Regions from separate parts of the Shewanella sp. BJSY2023SW007 genome, predicted to be linked through region 2. Evidence: predicted binding sites of a transcription regulator. Region 2 holds the regulator's gene; the other holds the start of a gene.
What was found. Region 2 encodes sigma-54, which starts transcription at its own class of promoters, with help from an activator protein. Its sites were predicted from a motif close to GTTGGCACGNNNNTNGNNT; they were not measured.
Positions count from the first base shown of each region.

Region 1: the regulator sigma-54 is predicted to act here: its motif matches at 1,594-1,612, upstream of flgB (flagellar basal body rod protein FlgB).

Region 1 covers NZ_JBKORL010000086.1:10,446-15,767, forward strand. Annotated here, with positions in the region: gene flgD (flagellar hook assembly protein FlgD) at 45-728, opposite strand; gene flgC (flagellar basal body rod protein FlgC) at 743-1,159, opposite strand; gene flgB (flagellar basal body rod protein FlgB) at 1,162-1,560, opposite strand; gene ACMHXE_RS14510 (CheR family methyltransferase) at 1,735-2,568, opposite strand; gene ACMHXE_RS14515 (chemotaxis protein CheV) at 2,713-3,633, opposite strand; gene flgA (flagellar basal body P-ring formation chaperone FlgA) at 3,821-4,528, shown strand; gene flgM (flagellar biosynthesis anti-sigma factor FlgM) at 4,599-4,919, shown strand; gene ACMHXE_RS14530 (flagella synthesis protein FlgN) at 4,919-5,322, shown strand, end outside.
Region 2 covers NZ_JBKORL010000105.1:13,318-18,639, reverse strand. Annotated here, with positions in the region: gene kdsC (3-deoxy-manno-octulosonate-8-phosphatase KdsC) at 1-31, shown strand, start outside; gene lptC (LPS export ABC transporter periplasmic protein LptC) at 28-588, shown strand; gene lptA (lipopolysaccharide transport periplasmic protein LptA) at 575-1,108, shown strand; gene lptB (LPS export ABC transporter ATP-binding protein) at 1,105-1,833, shown strand; gene ACMHXE_RS18850 (RNA polymerase factor sigma-54) at 1,929-3,392, shown strand; gene hpf (ribosome hibernation promoting factor) at 3,424-3,711, shown strand; gene ptsN (PTS IIA-like nitrogen regulatory protein PtsN) at 3,714-4,157, shown strand; gene rapZ (RNase adapter RapZ) at 4,154-5,008, shown strand; gene ACMHXE_RS18830 (HPr family phosphocarrier protein) at 4,995-5,270, shown strand.

The DNA of each region.
Region 1 (5,322 bases), on a different contig from region 2:
ATGATTTTTAGATACTGTCCGGCACCGCCGGGGCAGAAACAGATTTAAACTTCGGAAACAGCCAGCACATCGGCGAGCCTGATCCCGCCAATACCTCTTAGGTTCAACACGGCGCCGGTGGCAGAGTTGAGTGATACACTGGTCACGTGGGCATAGGAACTAACGATAAGATCCTGGGACTTTCCATCAACAACCCCGCTGGCCTTCATGGTATAGATGCCTGTATCGACAGGGTTTCCGTCCTTATCCAGGCCATCCCATTCCACATCTATATTGCCGCCGGCACTACCGTCGACCTCGAAGGTTTTGATCACCTGACCGGCTTCATCTTCAATCGTTACTTTAATTGAAGGGATCTTTTCCGGTGATGTGATCACCCCTTTGAGCGTTGGGTCTTCCTCGGAAACATAGCCGGTGCCCGCCGGGATCAGCACTTTCTGCCCCACCAAGCCTGATGCCTGCAATGCCTGACTCGAAGTCATTAACGAATTGAGGTTAACTATTTCTTCATTCAGGTTAGAGATACCATCCACTGTGGCAAACGACGCCATCTGGGCGATCATCTGATCGTTATCCACCGGCTTGAAAGGATCCTGCATAGACAACTGCTGACTGAGGAGCGAGAAGAAGTCTTCCTGGGTCAGTTGTTGATTATTGCTTTTCTTGGTTTCAGTACCCGATTGCACCTGGATACTGTCGAGAAAAGGGTTAACTGAATTGACGCTCATGGGCTATGCCTCCGTTATTTGCCCATTCTCAGGGTTTGTTGCAGCATGGACTTGGCTGCATCGGCTACCTGAACATTCATCTGATAGGAACGGGAGGCGGAAATCATATCGGCCATCTCTTCCACTACATTGACATTGGGTTTGTAGATAAAACCGTCGGCATCTGCCATGGGATGATCCGGCGAATACTCTTTCAGCAAGGGTTTATCGCTTTCCACTATGCCTTTGACTTTGACCGCTGCCCCTTGCTGCTGTTGACCATTGGCCTTGGCCAGCTCGGCCTCAAAAATGGGATGCCGTGCCTTGTAGGTCTTATCGATACTGGAAGAAACAGAATCTGCGTTGGCTATGTTACTGGCGGTAGTATTCAAACGTACCGACTGCGCCGACATTCCCGAACCCGCAACATTGAAAATATTGTACAAACTCATGATTAATCTCCTTTCAATGCCTTTTTCATGCCGGCGAACTTACCGTCGAGGAACCCAAGCGACATCTGATATTCAAGCGCATTTTGCATAAAGGCCTGCTGCTCTTTTTGCATATCGACTGTGTTGCCATCCCCAGTGTCCGGTTGATCCGGCACCCGATATTGCACATGTTGGGCTGTCAGCGCCTTGAGGTCGAAATGCTTTTCAGACGTTGCCGCCATATTCATTCCCTGTTGCCGCCCTTTGGCCGCCTGCAACGCCGAAGAAAAGTCCACATCCCGAGCCTTGTAGTGCGGGGTATCGGCATTGGCTATATTGCTGGCAAGCACTTCGGCACGCTGGGCGCGAATACCCAGAGTATATTGATGTATGCCAAGGGCCTTATCAAAACTGATCGCCATAAAACCGCCTCCTCCAATGACTCGACAAAAACAAAGCAAGCTTTGTGCCAGGAATGATGGCTATAGCAACAGATGAGAAATGGATTGCGATTGACTTGAGAGATAAAAAAGAAAGAGCCCATCAAACTTGACAGGCGGTCACTGAAAAACATTGAAAATCAAAGAATTAGATAACTAATTTTTCTTTTGATAATAAATACCGGGATTGCAGCGAACCATATCGAATTCATCGGTCAAACCGGCAATCGACTCACTGGCCCCTAAAAACAATATCCCCTTGGGATTGAGAGCGGCAGCAAATTGCCGCAGTATTTTTGCCTTTGCCTCCGGGGCAAAATAGATAAGTACGTTACGGCAAAAAATGATGTCGAACTTGCCAAGCAAGGTGTAACTTTCAAGCAGGTTGTGAGCCCGAAAACTGACCAAACGACGAACATTGTCCTTTACCCGCATATTGCCATTGGGCAGGGCTTCAAAAAACTGACGCTTACGCTCTTCAGACAGCCCCCGGGCCAATGCCAGCTTATCGTACTCGGCATTTTTACAACGCTCGAGCATGGACGGCGATAGATCGGTGGCCTGGATTATCGCCCCACCCGGCAGAGCTCCCGGCTTACGCTGTTGATATTCGAGCACTGTCATCGCCAGTGAATAGGGCTCCTGGCCGGATGAACAGGCTGCCGACCAAATCTTCAACGGCCGACCCAACTTGGCAAAACCGGGCAATAATGTATTGCCAAGTAATTCAAAAGGATACTTGTCCCGAAACCAAAGAGTTTCGTTGGTCGTCATGGCATCAATGACTTCAGCCCGTAATTGGCGCTCTGTGGGTCGCATCGATTGCTTAACAACGTCCGACAGGGATGGCAAACCATATTTCCCCATCAAAGGCGCCAAACGGCTGCGAACCAAATACTGTTTGTTCTCACCCAATACAATGCCACTGTGCTGCTCAAGAAACAGCCTGAATTGATTGTACTCAGTTTCCGCGAGAGATTTATCTGGCACCTTAGTGTCCTAACTATCCGTAAAAACGTCACTGCGAATTGAGGCAGCAACATTTAAAAACTGGGGCTGCGTTATACCCCAGCCCCCTTTGCAACACAAGCAGACCAACTCACTATAGCCATAAAAAGTCACAGCAGACAAAGGCTATAGACTCAGATGCTTGTTAACAGCAGAAGCCAGTTCGTCGGGGTTGAACTTGGCAATAAAATCATTGGCGCCCACTTTCTGTACCATGGCTTGATTGAATACCCCGCTCAACGAGGTATGCAGCACTACCTTGATATTTTTCAGCTTGGGATCATCACGGATCTCGGCGGTCAGAGTGTAACCATCCATTTCCGGCATTTCGATATCCGAAATAATCAACGGGATTTCATCGGCAACATTGTCCATACCAGACGCTATATTCTTCAGTTTTTCCAATGCTTCCCGACCATCTTTAGCGGTATCTATCTGCAGATTCAACGAAGACAATGCACGAATGATCTGCTTGCGCGCCACAGAGGAGTCGTCAATCACCATAATATGATAATGCTGCTCCCTGTCGATTGTGAGAGATTCATCCATTTCTTGGCTGATATCTGTCTTGACCGGTGAAATTTCATCAAGAATTTTCTCCACATCGAGGATTTCAACCAGTTCACCTTCGATTTCCGTCACAGCGGTCAGGTAAGAGTATCGTCCCGCTCCTTCCGGCGGCGGCATGATAGACTCCCAATTCATGTTAATGATCCGCTCAACTGAACGAACCAGAAAACCCTGCACGCTGCGGTTGTATTCGGAAATAATGATGAAGCAATCCTTGACATCATCTATGGGTTTACCGCCGGTCGCCGCACTGAGGTCGATAACAGACACAGTCGTACCACGAATATGGGCCACGCCCTTAACAAAGGAGTTCAACTTGGGCAATATCGTCAGTGGTGGGCACTGCAAAACCTCTTTGACTTTGAATACATTGATACCGAATCTTTGTCTGCCGTTAAGTTTGAACAACAGAAGTTCGAGGCGATTTTGTCCAACCAGTTGAGTGCGTTTATTGACTGATTCAAGAATGCTCGACATAAGGCTGCCTTGTTGTCTTTATATTGAGAAATACCCGCTGTCCCACAGACAGGCATACTATTTGCTTTATCCAAGACACTGATGCCCAGTCAAATTTCTGACTAAACCTAAGGTGAAGCCAGTACTGGGAACCGCGAATCATTGAAAGTATAGGTGTAATCTGGCGAGACAAGCTAGCCTGTTCATTATGAAAGTAAATATTGCATACCTTTTGGCTACAATTTTAATGCCCATCGCAACAATGGCGGCAGAGAGCAGCTTTGTTCCCAGTATATCGGCCATGGAAAGCCTGGCTAAAGAGGCAGTGGCCAAAAAAGTGCTGGCGGGCACAGATGCACAAATTACCATCACCCCGCAACGACTGGATTCCAGGCTCACGCCCCCTAGATGCAATTCACCTTTGACGGCCGAACTTGCCAGCGACAGAGAGATAAGCCGCAACAATACTGTGCGCATAGGTTGTAACAGCCCCGAGCTAAGCTACCCGTGGCAAATCTATGTCTCGGTACGGGTAGATATCAGTTATCCTGTGGTGGTGGCCACTCAAACTCTGGCTCCGGGCACTGTGCTGGGGCCGGAAAATTTGGCGCTGCGTTACATAGATGAAACCAGTCTGCGCGGCCAGCAGTTCGAGGATATTGCCACAGTGACGGGTACCCGCCTCAAGCGGCGCATAGCCAAAGACTATCCGTTATTTGCCGCCAATCTCTGTTTTGTTTGCAAAGGCGACAGAGTCTCTATTTATGCAGGTAACGAGAAGTTTCAAATAAAAACTGTTGGTGAAGCCCTGCATGATGGTAACCTTGGAGAACAGATTAGGGTAAAAAACACTCGCTCAGACAAAGTGTTGGAGGCTACCGTCACCAATGTGGGCGAAGTGGAAGTTCGAATGTAAAAAATGCTAAAGTTCTCCTTGGCTATGCCGATAAGACAGCAAGGTAATCAGAGAAAAGGCTGGAGCCGCGATGGCTATGGATATTAAACAACTGCAAAATCAACCCAGGGTGAATACAGGTTCACTCCCCAAGAACACGGCTCAGAGCAATCAAACAGCTCAGCAAGGGGCTGCTCCGCAGAAAACCGACTCGGTTGTGGTGTCGCAGCAAGCGCAGCAGCTGCAAGGAGTTCAGAGTAAAATGGCCTCCCTGCCGGAAATAGATCAAAAGAAGATCAGCGAAATCAAATTGGCAATCGCCGAAGGCAGATACAAGGTTGACCCGGAAAAACTGGCAGCCAACATATCTCAATTTGAATCAGAACTGAGCGCACTCAATAAAGGATCCTGATGCCTGATACCCCGGATATAACCAGCCTGATAGCAAAGCAGATGACTCAACTCGAGCATCTGCTGAACTTGATTGAGCAGGAAAAAAACGCCCTGCTCGATCGCAATGCCGATAATCTGCTGCAACTGGCCCAAAACAAGAGCGATCTGCTCAATGAGGTCAAGACAGTAGATGAGGCGCTCTCCTCTCATCCTGAACAAGCCAAACTCAGTCAATCGCCATTGGCCGAACAGGTCAGTGAAGCCCGCGAACTATTGGCTACTTGCCAACTGCGCAATCAGGAAAATGCCGGCCTGATAGAGCTGAGCATGGCCAGTATCAATCGTCTGGCACAGGCGCTGCAAGTAAGCCGCAATGCCTCCAGCCTGACTTATGACGGCAAAGGCAAGACTTCAACCATCGC
Region 2 (5,322 bases):
ATTTGAAAATGCCCACGGAATGAGTATATGAATAGGGTCACCCTGGCCATTATTTTGTTTTTCTCCACTGCACTTATCCTTTACTGGCAGGTGCAGAACAAGCGCAACGCTCAACAGAGTGAGGCGCCTGTGGATGTGGTTAGGCCTGACTTTGTCGCCGATGACCTGCGCTCGGTCAACTTTGACGAGCAGGGCAATGTCGCCAGTAGGGTCGCCGCGGCGCACATGGAACATTATGAAGCCAGTGAAAAGACCTTCTTCAACCAACCGGTTTATCTGGTCTATCCGGACAAGGGCGAGGCACAGTGGCGTCTGTCTGCCAACGAGGGCAGGCTCAATCGCAAGAGTAACCGAGTGGTACTTGAAAATAATGTTATCATCGACGCCATTAGCCCCAATGAACCGATCCAGAGCCTGAAAACCAGTTATGTGGAGCTGGATCTGGACACCATGATCATGACCTCAGATCGCGAGATCCTGATCGAAGGCAAAGACTTTAATATCAAGGGATCCGGCCTGTACGCCGATCTCAATGCTCAGCAAGTGAAGCTGACCAGTCAGGTGAAAGGAACCTATGAAACCAAGTAAGCTTTTTATCGGTGCCCTCTTGTGCATCACAAGCCTGTCGGCAGTGGCCATTGAAGAAGATCTGCGGCAAAAAGTACAGATCAGAGCCGCCAATCAGTTTGCCGATATCAAAAACAAGCGTGTGGTATACGGCGGGCCTGTCACAGTCACCCAGGGCAGTTTGAAACTGCTGGCCGATGAACTCACGGCTTACACAGAAGACAAGAGTGGCGAGCGGATCCTGGTGGCCAAGGGCTCACCCGCTACCTATACCCAGAAACTGGAAGACGGCCGTCTGGCCAGTGCCAAGGCCAAAGAGATCCACTACAACATAGACAGTCGTATCATGACCCTGCTGGGCCAGGCCAAAGTGGAACAGGACGGCAGCGAAGTGACCGCCGAGAAGATAGTCTACGACATCAACAAGCAACAGCTTGAAGCGGAAAGCAGCGGCAAAGGCCAAGACAGGGTAACCACTGTTATCCAGCCGGAAAACTATCAGGATCTCAACAAGAAAGAACAGCAGCAGGAACCGCAATGACCAGCACCCTGACGGCACAAAACCTGGCAAAGAGTTACAAGAAGCGCAACGTAGTCAAAGACGTCAGCCTATCGGTCAACACCGGCCAAATCGTCGGGCTGCTGGGCCCCAACGGAGCTGGCAAGACCACCACCTTCTATATGGTGGTTGGGCTGGTACAAAGTGACAAGGGTCGTATCTTCATTGACGACGACGAGTTGACCTTGGATCCCATGCACCTGCGTGCCCGTAAAGGCATAGGCTATCTGCCACAGGAAGCCAGTATTTTCCGCAAGCTGTCGGTGCATGACAACATCATGGCCGTGCTGCAAACCCGCAAAGAACTCAACAGCGACGAGCGCGAGGAACAACTCGAACAGCTGCTGGAAGAATTCCACATTACCCACATACGTGACAGCCTGGGGATGTCCCTCTCCGGCGGTGAACGCCGCCGGGTGGAAATCGCCCGGGCATTGGCCGCCAATCCACAGTTCATTCTGCTGGATGAGCCGTTCGCCGGTGTGGATCCCATCTCAGTTATCGATATCAAGAAAATCATCGAACAGCTTAAGTCCCGCGGTTTGGGGGTGCTGATCACAGACCACAATGTTCGCGAAACGCTCGACGTTTGTGAGCGAGCCTACATTGTCAGCCATGGGCAGTTGATCGCCGAGGGCACACCCGCTGAAATCTTGGACAACCAGCAAGTGCGTGCTGTGTACTTAGGCGAACAATTCAGGCTATAGTTAGGATCATGTCATCCGGCGGCAATTCCGGGTATTATAGTTTGTTATTATTGAATTTTTTCCTTGAAAAATAACGAGTAGGGATTAGCGGTATAATGAAAGCGTCACTCCAGCTCAAACTAGGTCAACAGTTGACCATGACACCTCAGTTGCAGCAGGCCATTCGCCTACTGCAACTGTCGTCCCTTGAGCTGCAGCAGGAAATCCAGGAAGCCTTGGAAGCCAACCCTCTGTTGGAGATGGCCGAGGACAGCCAGGAGGAACAGATTGACGACAATCACAAGGAAAACGACGCCGGCGAACTGAGCGCCAAGCAGGAAGATGGTTCCACAGTAGAAACCTCAGAGGCATTGAACAATGAGTCTATGCCGGATGAATTGCCTATGGATACCACCTGGGATGAAGTCTTTACCGCCGCCAGCGCCTCAGGGCCAGCCATGGGCCGTGAAGATGATATGCCCTTTCAGGGGGAAACCAGCGAAGGTCTCTATGAACACCTGGAATGGCAGAAGAACCTGACCCCGTTTTCCGATACCGACGACGCTATTGCCACCGCCATCATAGATGCCATCGACGAGCAGGGCTATCTGACCCAGAGCACAGAGGAGATCCTCGAAGCCATGGGTAACCCTGAGATTGAGCTCGATGAAGTCGAAGCGGTACTCAAGCGGATCCAGCACTTCGACCCTGTCGGCATCGCCTCCAGAGATCTGCGCGAATGTCTGCTGATCCAGTTGCAACAGTTCAACGCCGACACCCCGCATCTGGCCGATGCCCGCTTGTTGATCGACGAGCATCTGGATCTCATCGCTACCCGCGACTTTCGCACCCTGATGCGCAAGACCAAGCTCAAGGAAGATCAACTGCGTGACGCCATCAACCTTATTCAGAGCCTCAATCCCCGCCCCGGTTTGCTGGTGCAGCCGATGGACGAGGAATATGTGATCCCGGATGTCAGCGTCTGGAAGAAGAACGGTCGCTGGGTGGTAGAGCTCAATCCGGACTGTATGCCCAAACTCGGGATCAACCAACAGTATGCTGCCATGGCCCGCAGCGCCCGCAGTCAATCAGACAGCCAGTTTATTCGTGGTCATCTTCAGGAAGCCAAATGGTTTATCAAGAGCCTGGAGAGCCGCAACGACACCCTGCTCAAGGTGGCCAACTGCATAGTGCAGTTCCAGCAGGGATTTTTCGAATATGGTGAAGAGGCCATGAAACCCATGGTACTCAACGATATCGCCGAGGCGGTCGAGATGCATGAATCGACCATCTCCAGGGTCACCACTCAAAAGTATATGCATACCCCCAGGGGAATATTTGAATTGAAGTACTTCTTCTCCAGCCATGTCGGTACCGAAGATGGCGGAGAATGCTCTTCCACGGCGATCAGGGCTTTTATCAAGAAGCTCGTGGCGGCGGAAAACCAGAAGAAACCTTTGAGCGACAGCAAAATGGCACAACTTCTGGCAGAACAGGGAATCAACGTTGCAAGACGCACCATAGCCAAGTATCGCGAGGCTATGATGATACCACCGTCGAACCAGCGTAAGAGTTTATAAATCCACAGTTGGAAATTGGAGGAATCTTTCTATGCAAATCAACCTGACAGGACATCATATCGAGATCACCGACTCACTGCGTGACTATGTGGAAAGTAAGTTTTCGAAACTTGAACGCCATTTCGAACAGATCAATAATGTGCACGTTGTGCTCAATGTACAAAAACTGCAACAGATTGCCGAAGCCAAGATCAACCTCACAGGCGGCGAAGTCTATGCAACTTCTGAACATGCCGACATGTATGCCGCCATCGACGTTCTGATTGATAAATTGGATCGTCAGGTCATTAAACACAAAGAAAAGCTGACAAAACACTAACGATGGAACTGAGTACCATCCTGCGGCCGGAGTGCACTACCTGTGCCACTCCGGGCAGTAAGAAAAAGGTACTGGAGCTAATTAGCGATCTCGCCAGCGCCCAGTACCCCACCCTTTCCTCTCAAGCGATTTTTGAAAGCCTTTTGGCCCGCGAAAAGATGGGGAGCACAGGTATAGGTAATGGTATTGCGATTCCGCATGGCCGGCTGCCTGATATCACAGAGCCGATTGCCGTGCTGGTCAAATGCGAAGAGCCTATCGCCTTCGATGCCATAGACAACCAACCGGTGGACATACTATTCGCTCTTCTGGTGCCCGCAGATCAATGCCAGCAACATCTGAGTACCCTGTCTGCCATGGCTGAAAAGCTCAGCGATAAGGCAATACTCAAGCAGTTGCGTAAATCCCGCGATGAAACAGAACTCTATCAGGTGATCACAGGATGAAACTCGCGATAGTCTCAGGCCGCTCCGGTTCCGGAAAATCCGTTGCCCTCAGGGTACTCGAAGACCTGGGTTACTACTGTGTGGATAATCTGCCCCTGCCCATGATAGGCAGCCTGCTGGAAAACCTCCGCGGCAGCAATGATCTGGTCGCCATCAGCATAGATGTGCGCAACATGCCGGATCAGGAAAAGGTGCTGGAAAAACAGTTGGCGGCGCTGCCGGAAAACACCCAACTGACCAGCTTCTTCCTCAACGCCTCCGATAAAGTACTCCTAAAACGCTACAGCGAAACCCGCAGACTACACCCTCTATCCAAAAGCACTGTCTCGCTGCAGGATGCCATCAAGCACGAAGGTAAACTGCTGGAGCCCATGTCGAAACTGGTGGATCACTACATAGATACTTCGGCACTGAATATCTATGAACTCAGTGACAAAGTGCGAGAAATTCTGCTGGGCAGCGTCGACAAAGAGTTGGTGATCAACTTCGAATCATTCGGCTTCAAGCACGGCATGCCCCAGGAAGCCGACTTCATGTTTGATGTGCGCTTTCTGCCCAACCCCCACTGGGAACCGGCGCTCAGGCCGCTGACCGGGCTGGATGAACCGGTGCAGGAATTCCTTATCCGTCAGCCATTGGTGAACAAGTTTATCTGGCAGATAGAAAATCTGCTGGAAACCTGGCTACCACACCTTGAGCGCAACAACCGCAGCTACCTCACCATAGCCATAGGCTGCACCGGCGGCCAGCATAGATCTGTCTATGTCGCCGACCAGCTGGCCAAGCGTTTTGGCAACAGCAAACACAAGGTACAGGCCCGTCATAGAGAGCTGGGCAATGGCAAAGGTTGAACGGGAAGTCACCATAGTCAATAAACTGGGCCTGCATGCCCGCGCCGCCACTAAGCTGGCGGTGCTGGCCAGCGAGTTCGAAGCCGATATCACTCTGATCCAAGGCGAGAAAAAGGCCTCGGCCGCCAGCGTGCTTGGGCTCTTGATGCTGGAAACCGGTCAAGGCAAAACCATACGCCTTATTGCCGAAGGCCCGGATGCCGAACCGGCGATGGATGCCATCTGCGCCCTGATCAACGCCCGTTTCGACGAAGCCAGCTAAAGCCTTAGCGCTGCACTCTTTGTTTCTATAACTCCCCTGTCTTGAGGTAACA